2 regions of the Clostridium sp. JNZ J1-5 genome follow, and region 2 is predicted to be linked to the other one. Evidence: a T-box and tRNA genes for the amino acid it is inferred to sense, from the RefSeq annotation. Region 2 holds a T-box; the other holds one or more tRNA genes.
What was found. A T-box is a leader RNA that pairs with one kind of tRNA and senses whether it is charged. The one in region 2 lies ahead of trpS (tryptophan--tRNA ligase), so its partner is inferred to be a tRNA-Trp.

Region 1: it has a tRNA-Trp gene. The T-box ahead of trpS (tryptophan--tRNA ligase) is inferred to sense a tRNA for this amino acid. The anticodon was not compared.

What each region holds. Positions count from the first base shown of each region.
Region 1 is NZ_CM132773.1:2,643,159-2,659,646, forward strand. Features, by position in the region: gene tsaE (tRNA (adenosine(37)-N6)-threonylcarbamoyltransferase complex ATPase subunit type 1 TsaE) at 1-219, opposite strand, end outside; gene ACWW38_RS12760 (HD-GYP domain-containing protein) at 377-1,618, opposite strand; tRNA gene ACWW38_RS12765 (tRNA-Trp) at 1,878-1,953, shown strand; gene ACWW38_RS12770 (GNAT family N-acetyltransferase) at 2,386-2,829, shown strand; gene ACWW38_RS12775 (DUF4352 domain-containing protein) at 3,126-3,662, shown strand; gene ACWW38_RS12780 (GNAT family N-acetyltransferase) at 4,227-4,796, shown strand; gene ACWW38_RS12785 (L-lactate dehydrogenase) at 4,877-5,824, opposite strand; partial or broken gene ACWW38_RS12790 (polysaccharide deacetylase family protein) at 6,306-7,008, shown strand; gene ACWW38_RS12795 (methyl-accepting chemotaxis protein) at 7,478-9,193, shown strand; gene ACWW38_RS12800 (hypothetical protein) at 9,361-9,501, shown strand; gene ACWW38_RS12805 (SLAP domain-containing protein) at 9,620-10,159, shown strand; partial or broken gene ACWW38_RS12810 (NAD(P)/FAD-dependent oxidoreductase) at 10,272-11,237, shown strand; gene ACWW38_RS12815 (RusA family crossover junction endodeoxyribonuclease) at 11,309-11,935, opposite strand; gene tsaD (tRNA (adenosine(37)-N6)-threonylcarbamoyltransferase complex transferase subunit TsaD) at 12,141-13,166, shown strand; gene ACWW38_RS12825 (TetR/AcrR family transcriptional regulator) at 13,241-13,864, shown strand; gene ACWW38_RS12830 (response regulator) at 14,000-14,434, shown strand; gene abc-f (ribosomal protection-like ABC-F family protein) at 14,589-16,488, opposite strand, start outside.
Region 2 is NZ_CM132773.1:1,228,595-1,245,082, forward strand. Features, by position in the region: gene ACWW38_RS05870 (DNRLRE domain-containing protein) at 1-4,991, opposite strand, end outside; gene yidA (sugar-phosphatase) at 5,858-6,691, shown strand; gene ACWW38_RS05880 (HAD-IIB family hydrolase) at 6,759-7,664, shown strand; gene trpS (tryptophan--tRNA ligase) at 7,682-8,689, opposite strand; T-box leader at 8,809-9,043, opposite strand; gene ACWW38_RS05890 (desulfoferrodoxin) at 9,174-9,548, opposite strand; gene ACWW38_RS05895 (hypothetical protein) at 9,733-9,954, shown strand; gene ACWW38_RS05900 (GH36-type glycosyl hydrolase domain-containing protein) at 10,025-16,488, opposite strand, start outside.

The DNA.
Region 1 (16,488 bases), 1.4 Mb from region 2:
GTATAATTTATGCCTTCCATTATATTCATTTACTATATTGAAAGTGGGACTAGTTATATGGTCCTGGATGCCTAGTCCTGTGGCTATGCCCTTTGTAATATGAGTTTTACCAGTGCCTAAGTCACCTATTAGGCAAATTATATCTCCGCTTTGTGCTCTTTTACCTATTTCAACACCTAAATTAATAGTTTTATCAACATTATCAATTATAAACTCCATGTATATTCACTCCTAAGTTTAATACGTTATAACCAAATAGCTATACTAGTTATTTTATACTAAAATAGGATAAAATAAAAGTAGATAACAAGCAAAGGCACTCTTTAAGAGTGCCTTATTGAATTTAAAATTCAACCTATGTAAGTTTTTATAGTTGCTAGCTAAGGGATAAAGCGTTTTTTAAATGATTTAGAGCGCTTTTGCAAATAAGATTTTCATTTGCCATACTGTCCATCATAGATAGAGCTTTTTCTTTACTTAATCCATCTCTGTATGGCCTATCTTCTGTTAATGCTTGATATATATCACAAACTGCTATAATTCTAGATTCTTCACTTAAAGCTTCAGAAGACAATCCAGCAGGGTAACCTTTACCATTTAATTTTTCATGATGATTAGAAGCCCAATCTCTTATATCTTCAATATTGTCTATTTTGTCCAATATTATGTAAGTATAATATACATGAGATTTTATTATAGAAAACTCGTCTTTATCAAGAGGACCTTCTTTGTCTAATACTTTAGATGGTATAGCTAGTTTCCCAATATCGTGTAGAAGGCCTGCTATTTTCATTTTCTTGCACTTTTCTTCTGAGTATCCTAAGTATTTTGATATTTTAAGGGCGAGTTCTGAAATTCCTATAGAATGTCTAGCTGTAAAATTACTCTTAGAATCTATTATATTAGAAAAAATAAAGGCTATTGTCTCAAAATCATCTAAGTCTAGATAAATATCTAATTTAGGAGAGATATTATCCAAAATAGAGCCTATAAAGGCTATGTTTTCTAAGTCAAACCAAAATAAATCTTTAGATGCAACATCAAAAAATGCATTAGAAACTTCTGGTGAAAGTATTATACCAGCATTAGATTTTACCCAATTGATTATTCTAGTTTGTTGTTTATATGGAGGAACGTTCTCTTCATATAATAGTTCAACTAAATCAGCTAATCTTACAATTTGGCTTTCTATTGGAGTCTTATTTCCTTTTAAATTCATAGGACCAGTACCATTATAGTTTTCGTGATGATATAAAATTATATTTGATATCTTATTAAAAGTAGAAAAGGGCTGTAATATATCATAGCCTTTTATACAGTGTTCCCTTATATACCCTCCTGGAATATGACTAGATTTCAAACTATTTGTTGCTCCTATGTCGTGTAAAATAGCAGCTAAATGGAGATTTTTCATATCCTGCTTACATAAGTTTAAAGCATATCCTATTCTAAGTGCTATATAAGCAGTACGTTTTGAATGGTTAGTAAATTCATGATCTGAATAATTTATATTTGATACATCTTCAATTATATCTTCTTTATCCCCAATTGAACTAATTTCAGCTAAATCAAGAGCTATAGACATAGCTCGTATAGTCTTAGATAGACTTATATTCATGTTTTTACCTCACTTTGAAATGTTATCATTAATTTTATAATAATTCTAACACAATATTTTTTATTATAAAACATAGTATTTGTAAAATCTATAGTTTAATTAGTATAATTTGCCACAATACATGCTTTAAGTATATATTATGGTAAATTATATATGATATAAAAAATTTAAGAGTTTAGGTGCTTTAAGTTAATTAAATAAGTATTAAAAAATATGTTGCATATGTTTAATATGCATGATATAATATTAATCGTGTCGAAGGGGTATGGCTCAATTGGTAGAGTAGTGGTCTCCAAAACCATTGGTTGTGGGTTCAAGTCCTACTGCCCCTGCCATTTTCAAAACGGAAAAAACAAAAACTGAACAAAGTAAAAAATCGCACTAAGTTTATAAGAGCTTGTGCGATTTTTTTATATAAAAATATTTTTAATCATTTCATATAGCTAAGATTGTATAAAGGTGATTTAATAAATATGTAGCTATGAATTATAATTAGTTATATTTTAAAGTAAATAAAGGTCATGATATAGATAATATAAAGAATAAAACAAGTATATTTGGAGGTGCTGTAATGGATGAAAAAAAATTAGAATTTACTATTTTTGTATTGAAAGTCTGTCAGAAAAACTAGGAATGGGTGCTAAAAAAGTAAACAAGCTAATTAAGGATACAAACTATGAAGAGAAAATTATACGAGAAAACCTAGTTTTGTTAATTCACAATCGTAGAATAGATTCGTAATCAAATTATAAACTTGGAGAGATTGAATGATAACAATAAAAAAATTTAAAAACACTTTGTTAGATGAAATTAGACAATTAGAAATAGCAGAATACCAGAAGGATTATGTAAATGTTGATTTTGATGAGATACTAAAAATGGTTCAACATCATCCGAATATGAATGTATTTGGAATATACAATGATAATATCATTGTAGGTTTTGCATGTTGTCTTTTAGATAATGATGGAGATATGAATTTGCTCAAATTTATGATTGATTACCGTTATCAAGGAAACGGGTATGCAAAAGTAGCTCTAGGACTGATATTGGACTTAATGAAACCATTTGCGGCTAAAGGGGAATTATGGCTAAGCATGCACCCTCAAAATGTTGTAGCAATTAAACTTTACAAAGAAATTGGATTTTTACAACAGAAAACACAATTTGATGCTGACGATGAGATATTTTTCAAATACATTTTTGCTTAATAAGTACAAATTTTTGTTAATGCAAAATCTCTAAGACCAATCTGAGTAGTAACATTTAATTTTAGTGAAAAATAGGTAGAAATAAGATTTATTATATTTACACAATTCTTCCTTCGGAGGAACAGGTTTCATAATTACACATTATATAAAATATGATAAGATAAAATACGAAAATTAACATTATACGAGGAGGAATTTTAATGCCGAAATTAATAAATTGTAAAGCATGCGGACAAGAGATTGCAAAAGGTGTGAAAAAGTGTGTTCATTGTGGAAAAGATCAAAGAAACTTTTTTATGAAACACAAAATTTTAACTGGAATTATTATATTATCTATATTAGGTGGAATTGCATCAATAGGAAATAAGCCTAAAAAAGTAGGCGAAACTAAGCCTACTACTGCATCTACAACAAGTGCAAAAACTAATAAAAACGAAACTAAAACTTTTAAAGTTGGAGATATAGTTCAACTAAGTAATTTCAGATTTACAGTAAATAAGGTATATACAGTAAAAGGCGATGAATTTTCAAAACCAAAAGACGGAAATGAGTTTGTTGCTATAGATTGCACTGTGGAAAATACATCTGATAAAGAACAAGCTGTTTCATCAATGATGATGTTTAAAGTTGTAGACAAAGATGGAAGAGCTTGTGAGTATTCTCTTATGGGTCAAACTGCGGCAAAAGCTGGACAATTAGATGGAACTGTTGGTGCTGGAAGAAAGCTTACAGGTGTATATGTAGTTGAAGTTCCAAAAGGTCAAACTGGATTAGAAATGGAATTTGATGGTTCACTTTTAACTAGTGGGCAAGTAGTTGTAAAATTAAACTAAAAAACTTACATCTGATTAATTTCAGAGATTTTATTTTATTCTAGAGAAGTAAATATTTTATTGCAAAGGCTATTTTTAAGTAGTATACTAATTAGCACAAACTATATAGATTAATAAACTTAAAACTTATGTAGGTGTATACATATATAGTATGGGAAATGGTTTAGAGCCAAAATAGAACTCCAAAACCGTTGGCTGCAGGTTCAAGTCCTATTGCCCATGCCATTTCCAAAACGGAAAAAACAAAAACTAAACAAAGTAAAAAATATCGCACTAAGTATATAAGAGCTTGTGTGATTTTTTTATTTAAAAATATTTTTAATCATTTGATATAAGTTTTATCATACCTTCCTGATCCTTATTCAATAAAATAGCTGAAAACTCTGTAGCAGTTGATGCAGAATTGTTCTCTACTGCTTGTTTAAAAAATATTTTAAAAATGCTTCTTATGAATCTGGACTCTAATATATAATCTTTCTATTAAATGCAACGAAACTTCATATCATGGTATAATCTTTTTTAAGAATCATTTACCAGAATGTAAAAAGGATGGATTTAAGAAATATGAATTATGATGTATTATTTAATGAGTTTCAGTGTATTGAGTCAAAGGATTTAACTTTAAGAAAAATTGAAATATCTGATTTAAATGATCTTTATGAAATTTATAGTAATGAGAAGTTATATAGTTATAAACCTGGAAATGCTAAAAAAACTATAGATGCTGTTGAAAATATGATTTCCCATTTTGAAAGAGACTTTAAAAAGAAGAAAACTATTTTCCTAGGTATCTGCCTAAACGATGCCTCACAAAAGCTTGTTGGAATTGCTGAAATTTTTGAGGTTAATCAACGTGTAAATTTAGTCAATATTGGATATACATTAAATGAAAAGTATTGGGGGAGGGGCATTGCTACTAAAGCTGTTAAGATATTGATGGATTATTTATTTGAGGTAATAGATGTAAATAGGATACAAGCCTATATTATGCCAATTAATGTTAAATCACAAAATGTTTTAATAAGAAATGGTTTTATAAAGGAAGGGACAATTAGGCAAGGTTTTATATGGACAGGTAAAGGTGTTGTAGATTTGGAAGTATATTCAATTCTAAAGTCAGATGTCAGTAAATAATTGATGAAGATAACTCATTCAATAGGAAAAACTTTTAAAGGAGTTAAATTACAGGATTGTGTAACTTAACTCCTTTTTTACTAAATATCTAAATCTTTTATTAATGATTTAAGACTGTTTGCAGAAGCTCTAAGCTGAGAAGATTCTTCTTGGTTTATAGGTATTTGGAATATTTTTTTAAGCCCAGTTTCACCTATCATACATGGTGCTCCAATGTATACATTATCTATTTCGTATTCACCATTATATAGTGCAGATATAGGAAGTAAGGCATTTTCATCATTTACTATAGCCTTTACTATTCGGGTAACAGCAAGAGCAACTCCGAAATTTGTATATCCTTTACCTTGAAGAATATCGTATGCAGAATTTACAACTTGTTTGCCAATTTCTTTTTTTATTTCATTATTAAAATCTTCATTGATGGCTTTAAAGTAGGAGTCTATGTTTATTCCATGGATGTTGGTTTGACTCCATAAAGGAACTTGTGAATCTCCATGTTCTCCGATTATTAAAGTATCTATATCTTTTGAATCGATGTTATATTTTTTTTCAAGAGTATATTTTAACCTTAATGTATCAAGAACTGTTCCGGAACCTAAAACTCTATTATGTGGGAAGCCAGACAGTTTATAAGTAACATAAGTTAATATGTCTACAGGGTTTGATACCACTAAGAGTATAGCGTTGGGGTTATATTTAACAATCTCAGGTATCATAGATTTAAAAACTTTTAGATTTTTATTTACGATATCAAGTCTTGTTTCTCCATACTTTGGGCCAATACCAGCAGTTATGATTACAATATCAGAATCGCTAGTATCTTTATATTCTCCGTGTATAACTTTTACATCACCAAGAGCAGAAGTAGCGTGTCCTATATCCAAAGCTTCAGCTTTAGCTTTATCGTTATTTAAATCTACTAAAACTATTTCTGAAGCAATTTTTTGAAGTGTTAAAGCGTGAACGATAGTAGATCCTACATAGCCAGCTCCTATTACAGAAATTTTGGCATTGTTTATTGACATTAAAAGCACCTCCAAGGTTAAAGTTGTTCAATAATAGTAGCATAAGTAAATAATTAAATATTATTAATATTATTATCTACACTAATATAACTAAAATAAGCAATATTAAAAAATAAAAATCGATAGTTAATTTATTAACAAATATGTTTTATTATATATTGATTTGCAAATAAAATCAATATATTTTTAAATGATTTTCTCCTTTTTACTACAAAATTTACATTTTACATTTATTTTTTTAAAAAAATTATGAATATATAATAAAAGTACTATAAAAGATAGTTAGTTAATTAACTAACTATTAGGAAAATTAAACATTAATATAATTTATCTATTGGTTAAGACTAATATAAGAAGTTTTTATATGATTAATTATTACAAAAAATTTTTATAAATTAAATTTTATCTTAGCTTAAAGTTTAAGATTAATTTTTGGAAGGTGGGTGAAAACGTGACTAGAAATAAAAGAGTTGCCCTTTATATGCTATATATTTTTATTGCTAATATTTTTATAAATTTTGGTTTTATCGATAAAGTAAATTCAAAAGAATATTTTACTGAAGAAACTCAGATGGAAAAGATAATTTATTTGACCTTTGATGACGGACCAAGTAGCGTTACGCCTAAAGTGCTAGATGTATTAAAAGAAAAAAACGTTAATGCAACTTTTTTTATTATAGGAAATCAAATTAAGGGATATGAAGAAGTTGTAAAGAGAATTTGCAATGAAGGACACAGTATTGGACTGCATACCTATACACATAAATTTAAAAATATATATTGCAGCAAAGAAGCATTTATTAAAGAAATGTATAGTTGCAGAGATGAAATAGAAAAGGTTGTAAATGTTTCACCAAGTATAATTAGATTTCCTGGTGGAAGTAGAAGTCGTTTAAATAAAGAATTTTTAAAAGAACTCCATAATCTTAATTTTAAGATATATGATTGGAATATGGTTATTCCCGATGGAATGAATCCAAAAGCACCTCCAGATAAATTGTTTAGAGAGGCTACAAAAAAAAATAGATAATGATAATAATATTATATTATTAATGCATTGTGATTATATGCATGAAAATACTTGTAAAGCACTACCAAGAATTATAGATCACTATAAAAAACTAGGTTATACTTTCAAGATTATTAATGAAAATACTCCAGAATATTATTTTCCCATAAAATGATAATTCGAATTTTAATTTTATTATAAATTTTGGTAAGCTAAGTATATTTTTAAAAATTCAGCTGCATTGTAATCAAAAATTACAGTTAGCTGATTTTTTATGAATTTTTTTATAGCAGATAGGTATAGTTGAAGAAAAATTCAGAGCTTAATTTTACAATTCATATGTTAAAATAACAATTTAGTATTAAGATTATACATTAATTAAAGAAATAGGAGAAAGCATAGTTCAGGGATACTATTTTTACAGACTACTTCTAAAAAATGAGATAGACAAGCTGTTCAAATTAAAAACATCTTATAGTTTTTATAAGTAGAATAATTCTTGAATATTTAGTATTAGCATTATTATATAAAATATAAACTAAAATAAAAATTAAACGATAATAGTTATTATAAAATATTGTTTTAATAATGAAATCGTTTAATATAATTAAACATTAACATAATATAATAAAGGAGTGATAAAGGTGGGAATAATCAAAAATTTAAAAATCAAGACTAAACTATTATTATCTTTTACATCTATGGTTCTAGTTATTATACTTGTGGGTGGCATTGGAATCTATAGCGTTGAAAAAATAAGTAAAAATGGAGAGACAATGTATAGTTATAACATTAATAGCATTAATGAGCTACACTTGTTGACGGAAAATTTATTAAACATAAGGGCAGAGCTCCAAGGTTTAGTGTTTATAGATAGAAATGAAGTTGGAAAGCAAGAAAGGTTAAATAAATTAGAACAATTAAAAAAAGAGAATATAGGATATATGGAGGTGTATGATAAGCTACCTTTATCAGATAAAGCTAGGAGCATTTGGAATGTATTTAAAGGACACCTTGAGACCTACAGGATCGTTAGAGATAAAATGATTGGATTTGTTAAACAAAATAATTATAGTGAAGCAGAAAAGTATTGGCCAGAATTTCAGAAGGCAAGATCTAATATGTTTAATTCCATAAGCGAATTGATAAAGTTAAATGAAACTATGGCAAAGGAAAAAAATGATGAAAATGTATCATTACATAATAATGTAAGTAAATTATTGATTTTATTTATGATAATAGGTTTAATTGTAGCAATTTCTTTAGGAATGATTATTGCAATATATATTTCAAAATCAATAAAAAAGGGCTTAGAATTTGCAGAGGCTATTGGTAATGGAGATTTATCTAAAAAAATAAATCTTAATAGCAAGGATGAGCTTGGGCAACTTGGTACTTCATTAGATAATGCAAGGCATAATATAAAAGAATTAGTAAATGAAATTATCCAGCAATCTGAAGAAGTAACCGCTACAAGTGAGGAACTGTCTGCGACTGTTGAAGAAATAACTTCAAAATTTGAGAGTATAAACAATTTTACTGGAGAAATAGTAAAAGAGACACAAGAAGCAAGTGCTATTACAGAAGAAATCTCTGCTTCTGTGCAAGAAGTGAACTCAGGTGTAAGTGAACTTTCTAATAGGGCAACAGATGGAAGTAATGAATCTTTAACAATAAAAGAAAGAGCAAAAGAGATAAAAGAAAAAGGAAATACATCAAAAATATCTGCAATAAACCTATATGAATTAAAACAAAGTAATATTGTTAAGGCTATAGAAGAGGGGAAAGTTGTTAATGAAATTAAGATAATGGCTGATTCTATAGCACAAATTGCAGAGCAAACTAATTTACTTGCTTTAAATGCAGCAATAGAAGCTGCTAGGGCAGGAGAACAGGGTAAAGGATTTGCAGTGGTAGCAGATGAAATAAGAAAGCTTGCAGAACAATCTTCAAATAATGTAAAAAATATTCAAAATGTTATTATAAAAGTACAAAATTCTTTTGAAAATTTATCAACTAACTCTCAGGATATCCTTCAATTTATTGATAAAGATGTTAAAGGAGATTATGATTTGTTAGTTGATACAGGAAACAGCTATGATGAAGATGCTCAATTTGTAAGTAAAATGTCTGAAGATATAGCATCCATGTCTGAAGAAATAAATGCAACAGTAGATGAAATAGCTAAAGTAGTTCAAAATATTGCATCTTCAGCACAAACAACAGCTGCTAATTCTACTGAAATAATGACTAGTATTAGGGAAACTACACAAGCCATGGAACAAGTTGCGGCTACTTCTCAAAGCCAAGCTGAAATTGCTGAAAAACTAAATAATCTAATACAAAGATTTAAATTGTAAAATATAAATTAAATAAAAGTAAATGTTCTTGGAACAATAGCTTTAGTACGGTATAAATATGGTATTATAAGATAAGGAAACAAAATGAAGGCTAACTTATTTGCCTTCATTTTGTATTTTGTCTATAATAGCTTTGAAATCAATGGTTTTTAGAGGAGAACATAATTATGTTTTTTTTCGATATTTTGGGAATTAATAGTAAAGAAAAAGAATTAAGATACGTTAATAATGTTGTATGTAAAAAAGTGCGGAAGGTAATTAAATCTTCTTTTAAAATATGTTCTAACTGTGGAGAAAAGGTAAAATAGAGTAAGTCTAAAATTTCTCAATTTAATGTATGTGCTTCCGTAGACAGTAAGAAGATAGAGTGATATAATTACACTGTTTTGCATATAGTATTAAATATTATATTAGGAGATATATAATATGAAGAAAGTAATTATTTTGATCATATTACCTATTTTTTTATTTTTAGGATGTACAACAGATAATATAGAACCTTCTAATAAAGTGATAGACAATAAAAATGTTAATGTACAACAAAATAATATTAAAAATCAAAAATATAGCTTTGGACCTATGGCGGATTTATCTAAAATTGATGATCAAACTAAAAAAGAATTACAAGTCTTTCTTAATAGGTTAGGAGATGTACCTAAAGATAAAATTACATTTAACATAATGAAAGCAGAATTTCATGAAGACGGATCTTTAGTCATTGATCTATTTGTCCGCAGCGGACATCCCTATACTATATTCGATATAGATGCAAAACTAGAAGTTATACAAGAAGGAAAGACAGTTGCATCAGCTAACTTTAATTTTGTAAAAGAAGAATTTGGAGAATTGCCTGCAAATACTTCAAGACCTTGGTCAATTTTATATTTTCCAGAAGATATAAAGGATAAAAATATTAATTTAGATAAAATAACCTTAAAGGGTGTTGATTATCAATATGAATATTAAAATCTTGACTAGAAGTATATTGTATAATGCTTTTAATCAAGATTTTTTATTTTTGGATTGATAGAAATATGGTAAAATATTTTAGAGAGCAATATGAATGGAGGAAGTTCAAATGCTAGAGTACGACATAGTCATTATAGGTGGAGGACCAGCAGGCCTAGCAGCGGGGATAAGAGCTAAAAAAGAAGGAATTAATAAGGTCTTAATATTAGAGAGAGAAAGTTGTCTTGGAGGAATACTTAATCAATGTATTCATAGCGGATTTGGGGTTGAGACTTTCGAAGAAGAATTAACAGGTCCAGAATATGCAGAGATATTTATTAAAAAAATTAAAGAAATGAATATAGAATATAAATTAAACACAGATGTATTTGATTTTAATAGAGATAAGGTAGTACTAGCTGTCAATGAAGAAGATGGTATACTTGAAATCAAAGCTAAGGCAGTTATCTTAGCTACAGGATGTAGGGAAAAGCCAAGGGGGGCTATAAATATAGCTGGAAGTAAAAGTGCCGGAATATATACTGCAGGAACAGTGCAAAAATTTATAAATTTAGAAGGATATATGCCAGGAAAAGAGGTTTTAATTTTAGGGTCAGGAGATATAGCTCTTATAATTGCAGAAAGACTTATTCTAGAAGGTGCCAAGGTAAAAGCTATTGTAGAAGTTATGGATTATGTTGAAGGAAGTGAAAAGAACTTAAAAGAATGTGTATATGATTTTAACATACCACTAAAACTATCTTATACAGTATTAGATATACAAGGTAATGATAGAGTGGAGGGAGTTACTATTGCTAAAGTTGATAAAGATAAAACCCCTATAAGAGGAACAGAAGAATTTATTAGTTGTGACACAATAGTTCTATCTGTTGGATTATTCCCTGACAATGAACTTGTCAAAAGAGCAGGCATAAAAATTTCTTATTCTACTAAAGGACCAGAAGTGAATAACGCAATGGAAACGGAGATAGAAGGGGTATTTGCTTGTGGAGATTTACTATATGTCCATAACCTTGTAGATAAAATAACAGAAGAGGGGTACAGGGCAGGAGGAAACGCTGCTGATTATGTTAAGAAAATAATATAATTTAAGTTATATGCTTAGTATAAACAAATAACCTATGGACTTTAATTCCATAGGTTTTATTAAAATAATTTTTTTAGGCATGATTTACAGATCAACATCTTGCCTTTATTTGCAGATATAATATCTTCTTTATTTTTTATTAAATTACCACAGATTTCGCATGAAATAAGGCTATTATTATTTTTTTTAGATTTCTTAGGATATAACCCTTCAGATTTTTTGTTAGAAGGAGGAGAATATTCTATTGATGGTATAGGCTCTTCTCTTTTTTTTATTTCATAATTCATACAATAAGTACTTTCACCAAATAGTTCTAATTCAAAACGTGGATTTTTATCATCATAATACTCTTCTATTATGAGCCTTCTTATTTGAGCATCGTTTATTATAAGTCCACTCTTTTCTATGCCATCAAATATGCTTTTAGGTATATTTGTTGTATCAGGATGTCTTTTTTTACTTTTATAGTACACTTTCAATATAGCAATTAGTGATTCTGTAAAACAAATATTTGGATTTTGAAGGCGTGCCTCATATGCTATTTGCTGTTCGTATATCGCATATCTATCATGATATTTTCCGGAATTAAATGGTAAAATGGATCTTCCGCTTAAATTAGACAGTTTAAAATTAGATTTAGAAATTGGAGAACCTTGTATTATAATTTTAGCATAATTGTTAGACATAATATTAACTCCTTTAATAATAGGATGAATCTAGCAAGTTAATTATAGCACATATGTTCGATTAAATTAATATTAAATTTGTGCTATATTAAAATTAGATAAATCTACCTTAATTATTTGCGGATTTATGTTATATAAAGTATAATTATTGCTGAAAATTATTAACAGATACATTAATATTTATTTATATAGGAAAGGTGAAAATATGGACACTGATATAAAAATACTTGCATTAGAAACTAGTTGTGATGAAACGGCAGCATCAGTAGTTGTAAATGGAAGAGAAGTATTATCTAATATAATATCATCACAAATTGATATACATACTAAATTTGGCGGCGTAGTTCCGGAAGTTGCATCAAGAAAACATATTGAAGCAATAAGTATAGTGGCAGAGCAAGCATTGGCGGAAGCAAAGCTTACATTTAATGATATAGATGCTATAGGAGTTACCTATGGACCTGGGCTTGTTGGGGCTTTACTTGTTGGAGTTCAGTACGCTAAAGGTCTTGCCTATGCATTAAAAAAACCTTTAATTGGAGTAAATCATATAGAAGGTCATATTAGCGCAAATTTTATTCAATATAAAGATTTAGAACCTCCTTTTGTATGTCTTGTAGTTTCAGGAGGGCATACCTTTATTGTATATATGAAAGATTATGGGGAATTTGAAGTGCTAGGTCAAACTAGAGATGATGCGGCTGGAGAAGCTTTTGATAAAGTAGCTAGAGCTATAGGGCTTGGATATCCTGGTGGACCTAAAATTGATAAAATATCAAAAGAGGGTAATAGAGAGGCTATAGTTTTTCCAAAGGCAAATTTCCATGATAAGGATTGTTTAGATTTTTCATTTAGTGGTATTAAATCAGCGGTACTTAATTATTTAAATAAGATGGATATGAAGAATGAAGATATAAATAGAGCTGATGTAGCGGCTTCATTTCAAAAAGCTGTGGTAGACGTTCTTGTAGAAAATGCTTTAAAAGCATGCAAAATAAAAAGTGTAAATAAAATAGCTATAGCTGGAGGTGTTGCATCAAACTCTTGTCTTAGAGCCTCAATGATAGAAGAAGGAAGCAAGAAGGGAATAGAAGTATTATTTCCAGAGCCTATATTATGTACAGATAATGCGGCTATGATAGGTAGTGCTGCATATTATGAATTTATAAAAGGAAAGAGAGCACCTTTAGAATTAAATGCTATACCTAATTTAAAATTAGGGGAGAGATAATAAATATTGTATAATAGTGAGCTATATTGTAAATTTTAATTAAAGCAAAATTTGAGTAAAGTGGAGGCCGTTTAATGACAGTATCAAAAGAACTAACAAAGGTTGCTGAAAAAAAATTAGCTAAAAGAAAAAAAATATATGAAGCAGCTTATGAACTTTTTACTAATAAAGGGGTAAATCAGACATCTATAGATGATATTGCTAAAAAAGCCGGCGTAGGTAAAGGAACTTTTTATCTATATTTTGAAGATAAATATGATATCATGGATAGAATAGTTTTAAGAAAAAGTTCTATTTTGTTAAAAGAAGCAATAGATAGAATAGAAGCTGACCTAAATGGAAAAACTATTACTTTTGAAGATAAGATAATTTTATTTACTGACTATGTAATAGAATATTTAAAAGAAAACAAAAAACTATTAAAGCTTATAAATAAAAATTTATCTTGGGGAATATTTAGAAAAGCTCTAAGGGATCCTAAAAATCATGGAGAAGTAGAGAGAATTAAAAAATTCTTTTCAGATAATAATAGGATATTGAGAATTGATATAGATTTAGATATGGAGGAAAAAGTAATATTCATGCTTATTGAGCTTATAAGTTCTGTATGTTATAGCTCAATAATACTAGAAGAACCGGATAATATAGATAACATGAAACCTATACTATTTATTATGATTAAAAAGATGCTGACTTAGAAGAATAAGTTAATTTTTAGAAAATTTTTATGATAGTCCTTTTTATATAGAAGGAATTATTCTATAATATTTATATATTATTTGTAAGAGGTAAAAATCCTTTACTGCTAATAAAATTGGGGGGTGAGAAAAGGATTGGAAAAGGTACTTGTTGTTAATGATTGTAAGTTGGAGCAGATTATAATTAAGGATATATTAATAAAACTTGGATATGAGGTAAAAATAGGGGACGAATACGGAGCAATTAACGCGTTTAAAGAGTTTCTGCCTAATATAGTTATAGTAAACTTAATTATGAAAAATACAACAGGTGATGTACTTATAAAGAAAATAAAAGAATTTAGCAAAAATACAAGATGCATTTTATCTTCAAGTAACCCATTAAAATTTGAGGAGTTTGAGGAAAGGGAGGTAGATGCTGTTATCCAAACACCTGTAGATAAGGAAAAATTATTAGGTGTGCTTAACAGTAAGCCACAAATTAAGTTTTGTATTAACTGTGGAGCTGAATTAGAAAATAAGTTTAAAAGTAAAGCGATATTTTGTCCATACTGTGGAATTAAATTATAAAAATATTAAAAAAATTGCACAAAAATACTGGAAATTATACATAAGATATAGTATAATCATTAATGTAAACATTTTCAGTAAATGTAGTGCCAAATCCAACCCCATTTAAAATATAAATTCCATCAAAAAACACCGATTAATTAATCGGTGTTTTTTAAATTATTTCTTCCCATTGAGAGTAAAGTTTTTCAAGGTCTGACTCATATTTTGAAATTTGCTTATTAATTTCTTCACTTTTCTGAGGATTTGAATAGACTTCCTCAAGACAAAGTAGATTATGAAGTTCGTCTATACTTTTTTCTAAGTCTGAAATAGTTTCTTCTAATTTTTTTACTTTTAATTGTTTTTCTCGCTGTAATTTTTCTTCTTCTCTTTTCTTTTTCTTTTCATATTGAATTTGAGTTTTAGTTTTTCCTTCAGATTCTTCTAGTTCTGCATATCGTAAAGGATTTCTTTTCTTTTCAATATAATAGTTATAATTTCCTAGATATGTTTTTATACCATCTTCATTAAGTTCGTATATCTTTTCGGCAATTTTATTTAAGAAATATCTATCGTGAGATATTGTTAGTATAGTACCATCATAATTAAGAATGGCATCTTCTAAAGCTTCACGAGACATTATATCTAGATGGTTAGTAGGTTCATCAAGAAGTAAGAAGTTTGATTTAGACAGCATAAGTTTTAATAGATTAATCTTACATTTCTCACCACCGCTTAATGAGGATATCTTTTTGAAAACATCATCACCGGTAAATAAAAAAGCTGCAAGAGCATTTCTAAGTTCAGTGGTTGTAAGTCGAGGAAAGTCATCCCAAACTTCATCTAATACTGTTTTTTCATTGTCTAGATTAGATTGTTCTTGGTCATAGTAGCCTATAAAGACGTTTTTCCCTAGAGTAAAACTTCCAGTATCACTTTTAACTTCATCTAAAAGCATCTTAAATAAAGTAGTTTTACCACGACCATTATCACCAATTAAAGCAACTCTTTCTGATCTTTTTATATCTAGATTCAAATTTCTAAATAAAATTTTATCTCCATAACATTTTGATAAGTTTTCAATATGGAGAACATCATTTCCACTTTTTATTTGAGTATCAAATTTAAGTCTAGTTAATTTTTTTTCTATAGTAGGAGCATCTAGTTTTTCAATTTTATCTAATGCCTTTTGTCGGCTTTCAGCTGCACGGATACTTTTTTCTCTATTAAAAGATCTATATCTTTCAATTATTTCTTCCTGTCTTTTAATTTCTGCTTGCTGTAGATTATACGCCTTTAATTTCTCCTCATAGCTTTTTTTCTTTAGCTCTATAAAGGTTGAGTAATTACCATTATAAGTTTCAATAAATCCGTTACTTAATTCAAAAGTTTTATTTGTAATTGCATCTAAGAAAAATCTATCGTGAGATATTACAATAATTGTTCCTTTATATGTTTTTAAATATTCTTCAAGCCATTCAATTGCATCTAAGTCTAAATGATTGGTAGGCTCATCTAATAAAAGAACATCTGGGTTTGAAAGTAATAACTTACATAGAGCTACTCTAGTTTTCTGGCCACCGCTTAATATATGAATAGGCTTAGAAAAATCCTCTTCTTTAAAGCCTAATCCTTGTAAAACTCTGCTTATTTGTGCTCTGTATGTATAACCCCCGCGATTAGTATAAATTTCTGATGAAGTAGTATAATCACTGATTATTCTATTGTGATATTCTGCATTTGAAGCATCATACGGTTTATTTAATTCATTTTCTAAGTGACTTAACTTATTTTCTAAATCTAATAAGTCTTGGAAAACTGAAAGAACTTCATCATATATAGAATTATTAGTTTCAAGAGAGAGGTGCTGGGCAAGATAGCCAATCTTTTTATTCTTATCAATAAAAATATCACCGCTATCAGAATCCATTTGTCTATTTAGAATTTTAAAAAGAGTAGATTTTCCAGCTCCGTTCGGACCTACTAATCCTACGCGTTCCCCTTCATCTATATTAAATGTTATTTTTTTCAATACTGTATCTATGCCATAGCTTTTTGATAAATCTTTGCAA
Region 2 (16,488 bases):
CTGGCATCATAAGAATATTTAAATTTTTCTTCTCCATTAATTAGTTTAGAACTTATTCTATCCTCAGTGTCGTATTTATAAGACACTTTGTGTCCATTACCGTAGGTAGAGCTTAAAAGTAGCTTTGTCCTATCTTGAAATACATTAGTGATTAAATTTTGGCTTCCTACATTAACTCCAGTATTATTATCTGCTCCGTCATAGTTGAAAGTATAGCTAAATCCATTGTGACTTACTGTCTTTATTTTATCATTTTCATAGGTGTAACTATTTTTTATGGTATTTAACCCAAGATAGTTTCCTCTTCCAGCACTACGAATAACATCTATATCTGCTTTAGCTAAAGCTTCCTTAGAGTATATAAACTGATCCATTAACCCGTTTATTGAGTAGAGTCCTGAGTTGTGCATACCAAGTGAAGTTGTAGCTCCTGTAAAATCTTTTATAGTTGCTGCGTCTATATTAGTTACTGTGTATACTTTGTCATTTAAATATAAATTAAAGGTAAGTATATTATTAGCATCTTTGCTCCAGTTAAAGGCTGCATAGTTCCATGCAATATTTGTAACAGTATCTGTAGAGGTTATAATTGTCCTCCAGGTTCCATCAGTATTTCTTACTGCCAAGTTTAATTTATTACTTGTATCTAGATAAATGCTTAACATAGAAGCATTACTGCTTAGCTGAGAATCAAGTACATATCTTGTAGTTGCACTAGTGTCTGGTTTTATCCAAGTTGCCATAGTTCCTGAATTTAACCCTAACCCTAGAGAGTATACAAGCTTATTATTATCCACTGCTTTAAGTACCTGATTTCCATTCTCATCCTCTTCAAATATTGCATTATTTATAGATGGACTTGTACCCTTTGTTCCTGTTGCGCTTCCTTCAAGAGGAAATACTTCAAGTTTTCCCTCTGAGGATATAGCTTGTACTTGTTTTAGTCTATCCATGGAGTCATAGGAATAAAATATAGAATTTTCCTTTGCATCTGTAACTCCATCTAAGTTTCCTTTAGTTGTATCATAATTATAAGTTACCTTGTTTCCGGAGGAATCTTCTACTGACTTTAGGTAATTTCCATCTGCTGTGTATTCTGCAGTAGATGGTATAGTTAGTCCATTTGTATCTCCTATTTTGGAAGTCTTAGGGTTTCCGTATTGATCATAGCTAAAAGTGTATTTTACATTTTCAGCTGAAGTTGCTTCTGTTAAATTATGTTTTGTATCATGCTTGTAAGTAAAGTAGCCCCCATTTATATTTACCATTTTGTTAATATCATTGTTGTCAGAGTACTCAAACTGGGATTTTTTATTTGCTAAATCCTGAGTTGATATTAAATTTCCCTTATCATCATATTGATAGCTCTCTCCAAATTCTTCTTTATAAAGCTGAAGACCATCAAAGTATGCCGTATTTTCATTTTCGTAATATAAGGCATAGAAAGTTATACTCTTGTATGCTGCTCCTGTAATTATTTTTGCTGATGTATACTGCCACTCCGTTGAGTCTTCATTGAAAGGAACTACTTTCCACTCATAGGTTCCATCTAATTTCTCTATACCTACATCCAAGGCAAACTGTCTGTTTCCACCTAACTGTGTAGAATCTCCCTTTGCCCAGCCTGATACAACGTATACATCTCCCTCACTGCCTGATTGATTTATCTTTTGGTATATATTTTTAGTTTTTGATGCACTTCCATTGATTTTAAATACTTTTTTGCTTTTATCTAAGCTTGAAGGATACATAGAATCCGTTGAAGTAACTATTGTATCAGTAGAATCTATATGTGCATTTTTACTCCAAAACTCTGGTATTGGTTCACCATATATAAAATTAGGGTTTTCTAGCATATTATAGCGGTTAGCTAAAGGTCCGTCTTCTAACTGAATAGCATCAAAGTATGCTGTACCACTTTCCTCTACAATACCTACATTTGCTTCAATAGTATCTGATGCTGCGTTAGCTGGAAGGGTAAAAGTCACTTCCTGCCTTTCCCAATCATTAGTTCCTGAAACGTAATCAGAATATACTGTTTGGGTATTTCCACTTTCATCTTGATAAGTTATAAAAGCTGCTGCACCCTTTTTGTTATCATTAGATACATTATCTGTTTTTATATAGGCTGATAGAGTATAGGTATTTCCTTTAGTTAAGGTTACCTGCTGTTTATGGAAACGTCTTTTTATATTATCATTTTTTACTGTTTTTAAGGACTGACTTCCTAGGTATTTAATGGCAGTATCATAGGTTGATGAACCATTAGTGTTTCCATCATTAACTGCTGTCCAATTAGCTGCTATTTCTGTATTATGATTTTTTAAGTAATTCATTATAGATTTTTGAAGTTTAGATTCAAAGGATAGTTTATTATCTAGATCTTTTCCAGTATTACTCTTTGTATTATAATCATAATAAAGAGCATTTCCCTCATCATCTCTTATAGATACACTTCTTCCAGAGTTATCAAATTGATATATTTCCTTCTTTCCTCTAAAGTCATTATATGTGGTATTGTTATATCCGTATTTAACATTGATTCCTTGTCCTGGAGTACCATCTTTATTAGTTTCTACTATTTGTCTTACACGATAGGGAGCTACGCTATAGTAAACATATTGTATTTTATAATTATCATAGTTTGTAGCACAGGTTAAGTTATTGTTAGAATCGTATGTATATGTGCTATATTTTCCATCTGGATAAGTTATTCTTGTAAGGTTTATTCCATCATAGTAAAAGCTTGTTCTTCTATTGCTTGGATCAATTATTCCTAGAAGATATCCACTTGCATTAATATCTAGTGTGGTAACTCTACCAGCTCCATCTGTTATATATTTTAAAACTGTTCCATCATAATTAAGGGTTTCAGTATTACCGTTATTATCTTGGATTTTATAAAGATAACCACCAGATGTAAATAAAAGTAGGTTGTCCTTCTTGTCCTGTATTTTATATCTTTCATATACACTAGATGAATTTATGGTCATAGTAATATCTATACCACTCTCATCTTTGTATTTACTTTCAGCTGAATTATATACTAAGTAATGCTCTGTTCCATCTTCATCTACATAGAGATATTTTTCAGTTCCTGAGACTGGCGTTAGCTTTTGACTTAGATTTAACCTCCATCCATTACCATATCCTATGCTTATGTTTCTATTATTGCTGTTAAATACATGGTTTAAAGATGTAGGCATTCTATTTCCATTCATAGATAGGTCATTATGGATAAATACTAAATTACCATTGTAATCGTTAACATAGCCTGTGCCGGCTCTTCCTATATTTTGAGAATGGTATGTCCAATAGTTTTCAAGTCCTGTACTATCAGTGTAATATATAGTGGCTGTTGGTCTTCCACTGGCAAGCCCACTCTCCGAGTCTGAAGATATAAACTGATTGTATCCACTAGCTTCATCATGATTTTTTACCATAAGTCCATTGTTTGTTCCTGTGGATGTCCATTCTTTTGCAATAGATGTGATATCCCATTGAAATACATTTTCGGCTGCTCCGCTTACTATTTTATAATCCTCTACCTTAGTGTTAAACCCCGGTTGATTATTCCAAGTTATAGTACTGGAATTCCATGGGGCTAGTACCTTATGAACATCTATTTGTGTTGGAGTTGAATTTGATTGATTTAGCCATAAACTTAAGTAAGCATGGGTTATCACACTTGTTGGTTTAATTGCAGGTAAATCAAAAGAAATAAATGATCTATTTCTGCTTGTAATTGACCCATTACCAACCTGTAGAAATTCTACTCCTCCATAATTTGAATTTGGAACTCCCTCTGCTACATAGCTATCATGTATACTATTAATGTTTTGAGAAGTTTCTACTGTTGGATCAATAACTATAGGATAAGCTCTATCTCCACTATCCAGCCATTCTTTATTTGGCAGTATGTTTAATACGTAGTTATTTCCCTTTTCTTCTAAAGTTACTTCTATGTCTTTACTTATTTCTCCTTTACTGTCATACATAAAAGGAGCTTCCATAGTGTATATAAGCTTTGAATTTTCTACATTGTCGTAAAAACTTATGCTTTTATCTTTATTTAATTTTGCAATTAAGTTTTTAGCTTTTAAGGTAAATTGGAAGTTTGGATTATCTACTTTCTCATTTAAAACTATAGATTCTTTAACTTTTTTTGATGTGATATTGTACTCTAGATTTACTTTATTCTCTATGTTTTCGTATTTAATTTTTGAATTTATATTTTTTAAAATCTTTTTATCTTCGTCATTGTCTTGACTTTTAGCTAGACCTAGTAATGAATTATTCTCTTCTATATTTGAAGGTACTACCTTACCTTCAACTTCTGCAATAAGACACTCTTCATTTGTACTATTACTTTCTGCTGCTTTTGCTTCTTCTTTTTCGTTACTAGAGGTTTCAATGCTATTTTCATTACTTGAAGCTTCAATGGTAGATTCTTCTGTATTAGTAGTTTCTGTGTCTTCAGCTTTTTCTTCCTCCACTGTCTTCTCAGTAGTTTCAGAAGTATTTGTTGGTTCATAATTTTTCTTGATTTTGTTTACTTTCCAAGATATTTCATATTTATCTTTGTTTATGCTTATCAACTTTTCTGAGTTAGACTTTTTAGCTATTTTAACCTTAAAGTCATTTTTCTTATTTTCTAATATACTGTTGCCCTGGTCATCTTTAGCTTCCACTAAAGTATTGTCTATATCCTGCCACTTGCCGTTTTCCTTGTAGTGAACCGGCTCTTTGTATATTACTGCTTCATATGTATTGTCTTCAAGCAAAAAGTGTTTTATGTTCTCTTCTCTTTTTTCTTCCACCTCTTTAACTATATTAGGGGGATTTTTAGTTTTAACTTCTGTTTCCTTAAATTCAGGCTCTACATAGGCTTGTTTACCATTTAGTGTCTCTGCAAATGCTTGTGTTGGAATCACTGTAACAATAAAAAAAGCCACTAAAAGCCTGGATATTAATCTTTTGTAACTGTTCACCATATTTCCTCCTTTGTTTTAAATGTTAATATTTTGTTAATATAAGTGTATAACACCTAAATGGAAGGCTTCAAGGAGTAATATATGGCATGTCATGAACATATTTCCTAAAGTGTAGTATTATAATCATTTTGCATGGCGTAGCCGCACTGTATTGCAATCAGAAAATACTAGTATAACTTCAACAGGCTTCGCCTAAAACCCTAACACCCTCATCGGGTTAAGCGCTCTGCGCTTCTCTAATAAGTCAATTAATCTGATGACTACCATCCGTAACACTCTCACTTCTAAAGTGAGAGATAACGGCTGCTACGTCCCTAGATAAGGGCTTCTAAGCTTCAACTGGAAGAAAAACTCCATCTGAAGCCAAGAATCCTCTTTATATAATACTTACAAGACCAATAAATTAGCTATATTCTAAATAGTAACTACTACAGTTCTTAACATACGTTTTATTTGAGTAATAGCGGCCTTGATTTGCCAACTTTAAGGTACTAAAAGTCAGAAGGTGTATAATTCATTAAGAGAATTTTGAACAAGTCTTAGAAGTTCTTAGTTTGTGAATTTAAAAATTACCGTAATTCCCGCCCAGGACGGGCGGGAGCCAGGTCTGCAGCAGGACGCTGCATAGAACTGGGTAGGGAATTTTTAAAGGCACAAACTTAGAACTTCTTGACGAAGCGAAGATTCTCTGTTGAATTATACACTTTCGATTTTTAGCACCTTACTTTGTACTTTCAATGCCGCCATTTTGTCGCATTATTCTTATATTACTAATTACAATTAAAAAATGTTATAATATTTATTGTTATTAAAGTTAAACTTAATATAGATTATAAGATTAAAACAAATACGGAGGCATTTGAATGTACAAATTAATTGCACTTGATATGGATGGCACTTTATTAAAAGAGGATAAAACAATATCTAAAGAAAACTATGAAGCTATACAAAGCGCTAGAGAAAAAGGTGTAAAAATTGTTTTAACAACTGGAAGACCTAAAAAAGGAATTGAGAATTATCTAGAAGAATTAGATTTAGTTGACGATGATGAATATTGTATAACCTATAACGGCTCTCTAATTGAAAATTCTAAAACCGGAGAAATACTTACCAAGACATTAATGACTTTAGATGATGCTCATTTTTTATATGAATTAAGTAAAAAGCTAGATGTAGATATACATGCTTTAACTACAACAGGGTGCATCTCACCTAGGTATAATAAATATACTGAATTAGAAGTATCTATGAATAATATTCCTTTTGAAGAAGTGGATTTTAATACTATAGATCCTTCTACTGAAATAGTTAAATTTTTATTTGTAGGATCTGAAGAAAAAATTTCTTCAGTAATAGAGCAATTACCCAGGGAATTATATGAAAAATATACTATAGTAAGAAGTTATCCACTTTTCTTGGAATTCTTAGATAAAAATGTAAGTAAGGGTGCTGCAGTAAAAACTTTAGCTGAAAGACTTGAAATAAAACAAAGCGAAGTTATATGCATAGGGGATGCCGGAAATGACATCCATATGATTCAATACGCTGGACTAGGTGTTGCCATGGGAAATGCCTTTCCTGAAGTTAAAAAGGCTGCAAATTATATTACTTTAACTAACGAAGAAGATGGAGTAGCTCATATTATAGATAAATTTATTTTAAGTGATTTTGAACTTGATTTACTACTTAATAGCTAGATAGTATAAGTAATATGAATTAATATAAACATCATTTTTAGGTTTGATTGTTAGGAGGTGTTGTGTGATGTATAAGCTTATAGCTATTGATATAGATGGTACTTTATTAAAAAATAATAAAACTATATCACCTGAAAATTTTCAAGCAGTAAAAAAGGCTAAGGAAAAGGGTGTAAAAATTGTTCTATCTACAGGAAGGCCAATTCAAGGACTTGAGAAATACTCACAGCAATTGGGTTTAAGTGAAACTGAAGATTATGGAATTGCTTGTAGTGGCGGATTTATTAAGTGTTTAGGAACTAATGAAGTAATATTCGAAAGCACTTTAAAATTAGATGAATTTAAATATTTATATGCTCTTTCTAAAAAGCTAAAAATAACTTTAAACGCCCTTACAAGAGATGTAATATTGACTCCTACTTTAAATTTAACAACACAAATAGAATCTTTTTTATCGAATTTACCTATGAAGATCACTAACTTTGATACTATAGATGAATCTACAATTATAAATAGAATCGTATATATAAATGAAACTGAAAACTTTGCTAGCCACTTAAAACGTGTAATTAAAAGAAATAATATAAACTATAATCCACCTTCAAGATTAGATGGAAATGAATCTTTATCTTTTGATAAAAATAATCTTCCAAATGAATTGTTAGAAAGATTTACTGTATTAAGGCCTTCTTCAAATACTTTAGAAATTTTGAAAAAAGGTGTTAATAAAGGTACTTCAGTAAATTTGGTAGCAGAAAAGTTTGATATAAAACCTGACGAAATAATATGCATTGGAGATTCAGATAATGATCTAGATATGATTAAATATGCTGGCCTTGGTGTGGCTATGGGAAATGCTCCAGATGAGGTTAAATCTGAAGCTAATTATATCACTTATACTAACGAAGAAAATGGACTTGCTCATGTTATAAATAAATTTATACTTGAAGAAAATGAAGAAAAAGCAGTGTAAAAACTGCTTTTTTCTATTTATCTTGGAATAAATCCAATCTTCTTTTGCATCTTTCTAAGAGTTTTATTAGCAATATAATTTGCTTTTTCAGCTCCCTTTTTATAAATAGACTCTAAGTATTCTTTATTAGATGTCAATTCCTTAACCTTTTCTTGAATTGGAGATAACTCTTCTACTATTGCTTCTGCTACATCTTGCTTAAACTGAGCATAGCCCTGACCTTCATACCTTCTTTCTATTTCTTCAAAGGTTATTCCCTTAATTACACTTAAAATTGTCATAAGATTTTTAACCCCTGGCTGATCGTCACTATATTTAACAGTTCCTAAACTGTCAGTTACAGCCCTTGATATTTTCTTTCTGATAACTTCTGGTGTATCCATTATAAAAATATATGAATTAGGGTTATCTGATGATTTAGACATCTTTTTTGTTGGATCTTGAAGATCCATTATCTTAGCTCCCTCTTTTGGTATATATGGATCTGGAATTTTAAAAGTAGGGCTATATGCACTATTAAATCTTTCTGCAATATCACGTGTTAATTCTAAATGTTGTTTTTGATCTTTTCCTACTGGAACTAGATCTGCTTGATATAAAAGTATATCTGCGGCCATCAACACTGGATAGTTGAAAAGTCCCGCTATTATATTGTTACCATACTTTTGAGATTTATCTTTGTATTGTGTCATTCTTCCAAGTTCGCCCATATATGTGTTGCAATTCAAAAGCCATGCAGCTTCTGAATGAGCTGGAACATGTGATTGTATAAATAATGTGTTCTTATCAGGGTCAATACCAGCAGCTATATATATTGCAAGAACTTCTAATGTTCTTCTTCTTAAGTCCTTTGGTTCCTGTCTTACTGTTATAGCATGCATATCAACTATGCAATAATAGCAATCATAGTCATCTTGAAGTTTAACCCAGTTTTTTAATGCTCCTAAATAGTTTCCTAATGTCAATTCTCCAGAAGGTTGTATTCCACTAAATATAACCTTCTTTTGTTCTGTATTTTCCACCATTTATCCCTCCATTTTATTTTATAATATGTAAATTTGGCTATGTTTTAAGAGATTATTAATGACCTATAATATCGAAAATAATTCTAAAAAATTAAACCCTATATAACAATTATCTTGTTATATAGGGCGTAATATACACGCGGTACCACCTAAATTCAAAACACCTAATGGTTTCCTTTTAAAGATACATAACGTATCCTGTCTTTATATCGTAAGACCACGTTTAGAACTACTCTACTTCATCCTAAAATCTCAAAGACCCATTCAGCTTAAGCATAGTTGCTGTAATCTCACCCTCTACAACTCTCTAAAAACTTGTTTTTAAGCCTACTTGCTTCTTATCATTGATTAAAATTTTACTTTTTTAAATATAATATTCTTATTATTAACTTTTGTCAATACATTTTAACTTATACATTAAATATAACCTTAAGATAGAGCATAGACTCTATCTTAAGGTTATTCTATTCATAGGAATATATAATTATTTTTTCCAAAGTCCGTGTAAATTACAATATTCTCTTGCATATAGAACTTCTTCTTCAACCATAAATACTGCTTCTGGTTTTTCACCTGGTTTTAAATATTTTCTATATACTTTATTCTCAGTGTGTATTTCTATCCATTCTATATGATGTTCTTCAAGCATTGGATGTTCTACTTCTCCAACTTTAACTTTTACTCCACCTTCTATTTTTTCAATAACTGGAACATGCTTTTCATTTGCAGCGTCTACTGTATTCTCTCCTACTAGTCTCATAGGTTTGCCACAGCAAACTAAAGTGCCTCCTGCACTATGAATTACTTCTACCATATTTCCGCATACATCGCATTTGTAAACTTGTCTTAATTCTGTCATCTTATATCATCCTCCTAGAAATAATATTAATTCTCACTTAATAATTATATTCTACAAAGATCATTATTATCCTCCTTTTTTTCAAAACTTTTCTTATAAAATATTAATATTAATTAAAGTAATTATTTATTTTAGTGAAATACTAAATCTTGAAGATAATCTATTTAAAAAGGAGATGAATTAGTTGACTAAGAAAAAGCGTATGGTTTATGGTCCTAATCAAAGAGGATATTTTGAAATAGACCCACCCAAAATGAGATCCTATTCTAAAGTAGATTACACACCTCTACCTAATCCTATACAAGATTCTATTGTTACAAATAACATAGCTTATTCAGAATTCGATTATACTTATAATGGAGAAGAGGATATATGGGGAGAAGATTATTGGGATGATTATTTTTAAGTATAACTTAATATAGTTTATAGAATAAATAATTTAAGAACTCCATGTTTATTATGGAGTTCTTAAAAATTTACTTAACCAAGTCTTGTTTTGCTGTCTTCAGTCCAATATTTTTACTTTCTAATATGACTTCTAATTTATGATCACCGCTATCCAAAAGCGGCACTATTCCATCTTCAAGGAGTTTTCCATTGAGAGTTACCTTTGACTTTTCTCCTCTTGAAACCTTTATAAAGTACTTACAATCATTGTCTCTAGTGTACTCTATTTCGAATTCTTTCCATTCATCAGGTATAACCGGCTCTATTACGAATCCTTGTTTTCCTTTAAACTTAAGCCCTAATATGCCCTCTATTGCCACTCTGTACATCCAACCTGATGCGCCAGTATACCAAGTCCAACCTCCTCTACCCAAATGAGGTTCTCTTCCATATACATCTGCTGCCATTACATATGGCTCAACTTTATATCTTTCACAGTCATAATAAGATTTTGTATGATTAATAGGGTTTAGCATGTTATAAATTTTGCAAGCCTTATTACCGTCTCCAAGCTTTGCCATAGCTAGCACAACCCAGGTTGAAGCATGAGTATATTGGCCCCCATTTTCTCTTACTCCTGGTACATATCCTTTAATATATCCAGGTTCTAAATTACTATCTGCAAAAGGTGGCGTAAGTAGAAGAACCATTCCTATATCTTCTTTAACTAAATATCTTTCTAAAGATGACATAGCTTCCCTAATGCGATCACTATCACCAGCTTTAGATATAACTGCCCAAGATTGGGATAATGAATCTATCTGACATTCATCATTTTCAACTGAACCTAGTGGTGTTCCATCATCAAAATAAGCTCTTCTATACCAACTTCCATCCCATGCATTTTTATTTAAATTTTCTTTTATGAAATCTTTCATTTCATCATATCTTTGAGCTCTATATTCATCATTTTTGGATTTACTTATTTCTTTAAAATCATCAAGTATGCTATATATAAACCATCCTAGCCAAACACTTTCTCCTCTACCTTTGTTCCCTATCTCACTCATTCCGTCATTCCAATCTCCTGATCCCATGAGAGGTATATTATGTGGTCCAAATTTTAATGATTTTTCTATAGCCTTTATACAATGTTCATATATGGTTCCAAGCTTTTCAGATCTTTTCGATACAGTATATCTTTCATCTTCTCCTTCTTTTAAAGATGCATCTTCTAGATAACCTACTTTTTCATCTAATATCTCATAGTCACCAGTTCTCTTTATATAATCTATTGTTACGTATGGCAACCACAGTAAATCATCTGAAAATCTTGTTCTAATTCCACTATCAACTACTGGATGCCACCAATGCTGCACATCTCCTTCCAAGAATTGCCTTGTAGCACTGTATAATATATGCTCTCTAGTCATATTAGGATTTACATAGCCTGCAGCCATAACATCTTGAAGTTGATCTCTAAATCCAAAAGCTCCTCCTGATTGATAAAATGCGCTTCTAGCCCAAATTCTACATACAATAGTTTGATATAACAGCCATCCATTTAGCATTATATCCATAGCCTTATTAGGAGTTTTTACTTTAATAGAATGAAGTAATTTGTTCCAATATTCTTTAATAGTCTTTAGTTCAGTTTCAACATTTTCAGCTTTAATATATTTTTCTATAACTTTTTCTATTTTTTCTATACTTTCATCTTCCCCCATAATTACAGTAAGAATCTTTTCTTCACCATCCTTGAGAGTAAATTTAGAGTTTTCTGCAATACAAGGATCCATACCAGCTCCTACAGAGTTAGACAATCCTACTTTACTTAATGCTTCTGGATGTTCTATATTTTTTCCTCTTCCTATAAACTCTGTTCTACTTCCTGTAAAACTTTCTTCCTCTCCACCTGCAATTTTTAAATATGCATAAAGATTATTGAAGCTATCACTATATGGATTTTCAGCATAAATATATTTTTTATCATTGTTTAAGTAAGTAACTATATGTGTTGATGTATTTTGGGGCACAACTCCTAGAACTGTCTGAGCAAAGTAAGTTAATGATAGCTTTCTATCCACATTAGATTTATTTTTTAACTTAACTTTACAGATCTTTACATTATCCTCACGCGGCACAAACATAGTAACTTCCCCTATTATGCCATATGCATGATGCTTAAAATTTGAGTATCCAAATCCATGTTCTATAATATATTGCTCATTATCTCTAATAGGTTTAGGAGTTATACTCCATACATCACCACTCTCTTCATCTCTAACATATAGCGCTTCAGCTGGCGTATCGCTTACCCAATCATTAGACCAAGTTGTGATTTTATTTTCTCTACTATTTTTATACCAAGTGTATGATGAGCCACTTTCTGATACAATAAATCCAAAGTTTTCATTTGCTACAACGTTAATCCATGGAGCTGGAGTATTTTTACCTTCATTTAAAACAATTACATATTGATCATTTTTTAAATCAAATCCTCCATATTCATTAAAAAATTCTAAGTCATTTACTTCAAATTTATATGGATTATAGGTACGATTATCTTCTTTAGTAGGAGCCAGCTTACTAGTTGCAATTTTAGGGAGATCTTTGTTAATTTGGTTTATTACTAATCCACTATCTCCTTCTATTACAATTCTAGATATAGCCATTAAAAGTTTAATATCTTCTTGCTCTATGATAGACTTACTGTTTAAAAATACTCCTCCAGGCTTATTTTGTTTATCTCTAGCATGGCTTGTAGCTATTAAATCTCTTATTCCATCTTGAAGCGGTTGAGTATAAGCTACATTTTGGAGATTTAAAATTACTAAATCTACTTTTAAACCTTTTATACTCCAGTATTCATGCGCATTTAGCATCTGTCGAACTAGATCCTTATGTTTTTCTTCTTTTACTATAACTAGAACTATAGGTAAATCTCCAGATATACCATATTTCCATAGAGCTGATTGCCCTCTAGCAACATCTTTTATATAGTGCTCTCTATCTTTGTATAGATTGCTTAGATATAATATTTTAGCTGCCATGTTCTGATATAGGTTTGCCTGTGGTGACTTTATTCCTAAATATTTCATCTCCACTATACCTTGACTACATGCAATTTCAAATACTCTATCTATACTTTTCATTTCTTTATATTTATTTGCAAGCTCTATAGCAGCTTCTCTTGAATCTGTTACGGCTGTAGTGTAAGAGATCTTAGAAGTTTCTCCTGGCTCTATTTTAATCCTCTTTTTTATACTTATTATTGGATCTAACACAGCTCCTACAGTATTTTTAAGTGGAACATCTTCCTCAACAGCTAAAGGATGTGTTAGATTATTTCCCCTCCCAATAAAGTTTACTCTACTAGTTTCATATTGAGTTGTGCCTATTGAATTTCCTTCTAAGGCTATACATTGAACAACATAAGGCTTCTTTTGTCCTTTTGCCCTTGGCCTTCTATTTGCAATTATACACTCAGGTTCTTGAATAAATTCACTTCTTATAAAAAGATTACTAAAAGCAGGATGAACTATATCAGAGTTGAGAGGAGCTAGAGTTACTTCGCAGTAGGATGTAATTTCTAAAACCTTAGTTTCATTTCCGTTATTTGTTAGACAAATTCTTCTTACCTCTGCATCATCTTCACTAGATACTGTAATCTCTGTATAAGTTAATATATCTCCATCTCTTCTTTTAAATTCAGCCTTATCTTGTGAAAAAATAACTTCATAGCTATCTCCTTCATTTTTGCATGGTTCATAAGTAGCACTCCAATATTTTTTCGACTTGATATCTTTTATATAAAAGAACATGCCACTACCTTCTAAGGTTACATCTTCTTTCCATCTATATATTGTCATGTCTTCTTTTTTACCATATCCACTTCCACTGTTTGATATCATAAGAGAATAGCTTCCATTTGAAAGAAGTTGTATCTCAGGCAAAGGAGTCTTAGCTGTATTGTATCTTCTAACAATTATATTTTGCTTTTCTTCTTTTAATTCTGTTAGATCAAATCTTTGTTCTCTTTCATAGACTACTCTGTTTGGAACCTTTTCCTGAAGAAGTAATTCTGTAGCCTTTACTTCAGAAATGTTATGAAATCTTTTTCTTAATATATTATCCTTTAAAGCATTATCTAAGGCCATTAAACTCATTCCTTGGTGATGAACCATAAAGCACTTTACTATTGAACCTTCATTTCCTTTTGGTATCCTATCCTTAGTATAGTCTATAGCTTCATATAAACCATATCTACCTTCTAATCCTCTATTTATAAGTTTATTTATATTATTAATAGACTCTAGAGTGTCTACTTGCAATGCTAAAATAGTAGAGTAAGGTGATACTACCAATTCATTTTTTAGTCCTCTTTTAAGTCCTATACCTGGAATTCCAAAGGCTTTATATTGATAATTTAAGCTTACATCAAAAGCTCTGTAAGCTGACTCTGATATTCCCCAAGGAACTTTTTTCATATGAGCATATCTTTTCTGACCTTCAACTATGGCTTTATAAGTTTGAGTTAAAAGTGTATTTGGATATGGTTTCATAATTAATAGGGGCATTAAATATTCAAACATTGTTCCGGTCCATGAAACAAGCCCCTTATTTCTTCCTATTATTGACATAGACCTTCCTAGCTTAAACCAATGCTTAACATCTACATCTCCCTTAGCTATGGCTATAAAGCTAGCTTGACGTGCCTCTGAAGCTAATAAATCATAATAACTTTTCCCTAAACTATCCCTTTCTACATCATATCCTATAGAGAAAAGTCCTCTCTTTTTATCATATAACATTTTAAAATCTGTATTTTTAACCATATCATTTACTTTATTTTTTAAGTTTTCTATTTTCTCTATAAACTTACTAGTTTCAGAAGCGGTATTCTCTAATAGTTTCTTTAATTCCAAATCTATACCATCTAAAATTATTTTATCAATTTCTTCATTGATACATTTCAGCGGTATTTTAAATGCTAAATCATTTAATTTACTGTTTAAATCATTTTCTCTTTCATCATATTTATCCATAAAATCAACATAAGAAAAAATATTATTAACTTCATCTAAAAGATTATTTATGTTTATCTTTATTTTATTGTTCCAATAGGAATTTTTCTCATTATAAGATTCTTCAATTTTTGAGCACTTGTTCAACAACAATGAAAGATATTTTTTTAATGAAACTAAATCTGTATCTATATCTTTTAAATTATTTAACTCACTTTCATAATAATCTTTGATCTGGAGCTCTTTATATATTTCCTCATTTGCAAGGGAAAGAGTATCCTGAATGCCATCTTTAATATCTTTATTGATAAAAGAAACATTTTTATACTCCTCTAATGCTTCTCCTATAACCCATAGATACCCAACTAAGTTACCACTGTCAACTGTTGATACATATCTAGGATGTAGCGGCTCTTTAGTTATAGTATTATACCAATTGAATAAGTGGCCTTTATATCCCTGTAAGCTTTCTATATTTTTTAATACTTTATCTATTCTATCTATATTTTCAATTAATCCAATGTATCCAAAATCATAGGCAACCAAATTTGATGTAAGTCCCATAGCTATATTAGTGGGAGATGTTCTATGGGCAACTCCATTATTAGGATCTTCTTGATAATTGTCTGGTGCTAACCAATTATTCTCTTCATTAACAAAATCCTCAAAATAAGCCCATGTCTTTCTTCCAATTCTTCTTAACATTAATTTTTGTTCTCTAGTTATTATGCAATTTTTTTCTTTTATTTCTCCACTTATATACCAAGCTACCCATGGACTTATAAACCATACTATACAAGATGGAATCATAAATATTCCTTCATCTATAGATTTATTAAAAGCTAATGCCAATAATATTACTGCTATTAAACTTCCCATCCACATTGCACTTATATAATCTTTTAATCTTTTTCCAGATTTCGCTTCAGCATCAGCAGCAGTCTGCCACTCTAGAAGATTTTTTTTACTTACAAATACTCTGTAAATAGTTCTAACTATAGCATCTACCATAAGATAGGCAACATAAGGTAAAAAACAAAATATAAGAAATACTTGCTCTAGAGCAGTTTTGCTGCTATTTATTTTACCTGACATGCTGATTCCCCTTATTGGTGATGATACAGATTCTGTAACATCAAATAGCAGCGGGCTTATTAAAGCCACTATAGCTGCCATAATCCATTTGTCATCTCCATCTGGTAAAATATCAAATGATAAGGCGATTAGCAAAATTATACAAGGAGCTAGTAAACTTCTTCTTAAATTGTCTATTAACTTCCACCTTGATAATGGCTTATTAAAATTTTTCTTTCTAATCCAAGGAAGCAACTGCCAATCTCCACGAACCCATCTATGGAGTCTTTTAGCACTTGCTATATAATAAGCAGGATAACCATCGATTAATTCTATATCAGTAACAAGAGCGGTTCTAACATACTCTCCCTCTAAAAGATCATGGCTTAATACTGAGTTTTCAGGCACTTCATCTCTTAGCATATAATTAAATGTATCAATATGGTAGATAC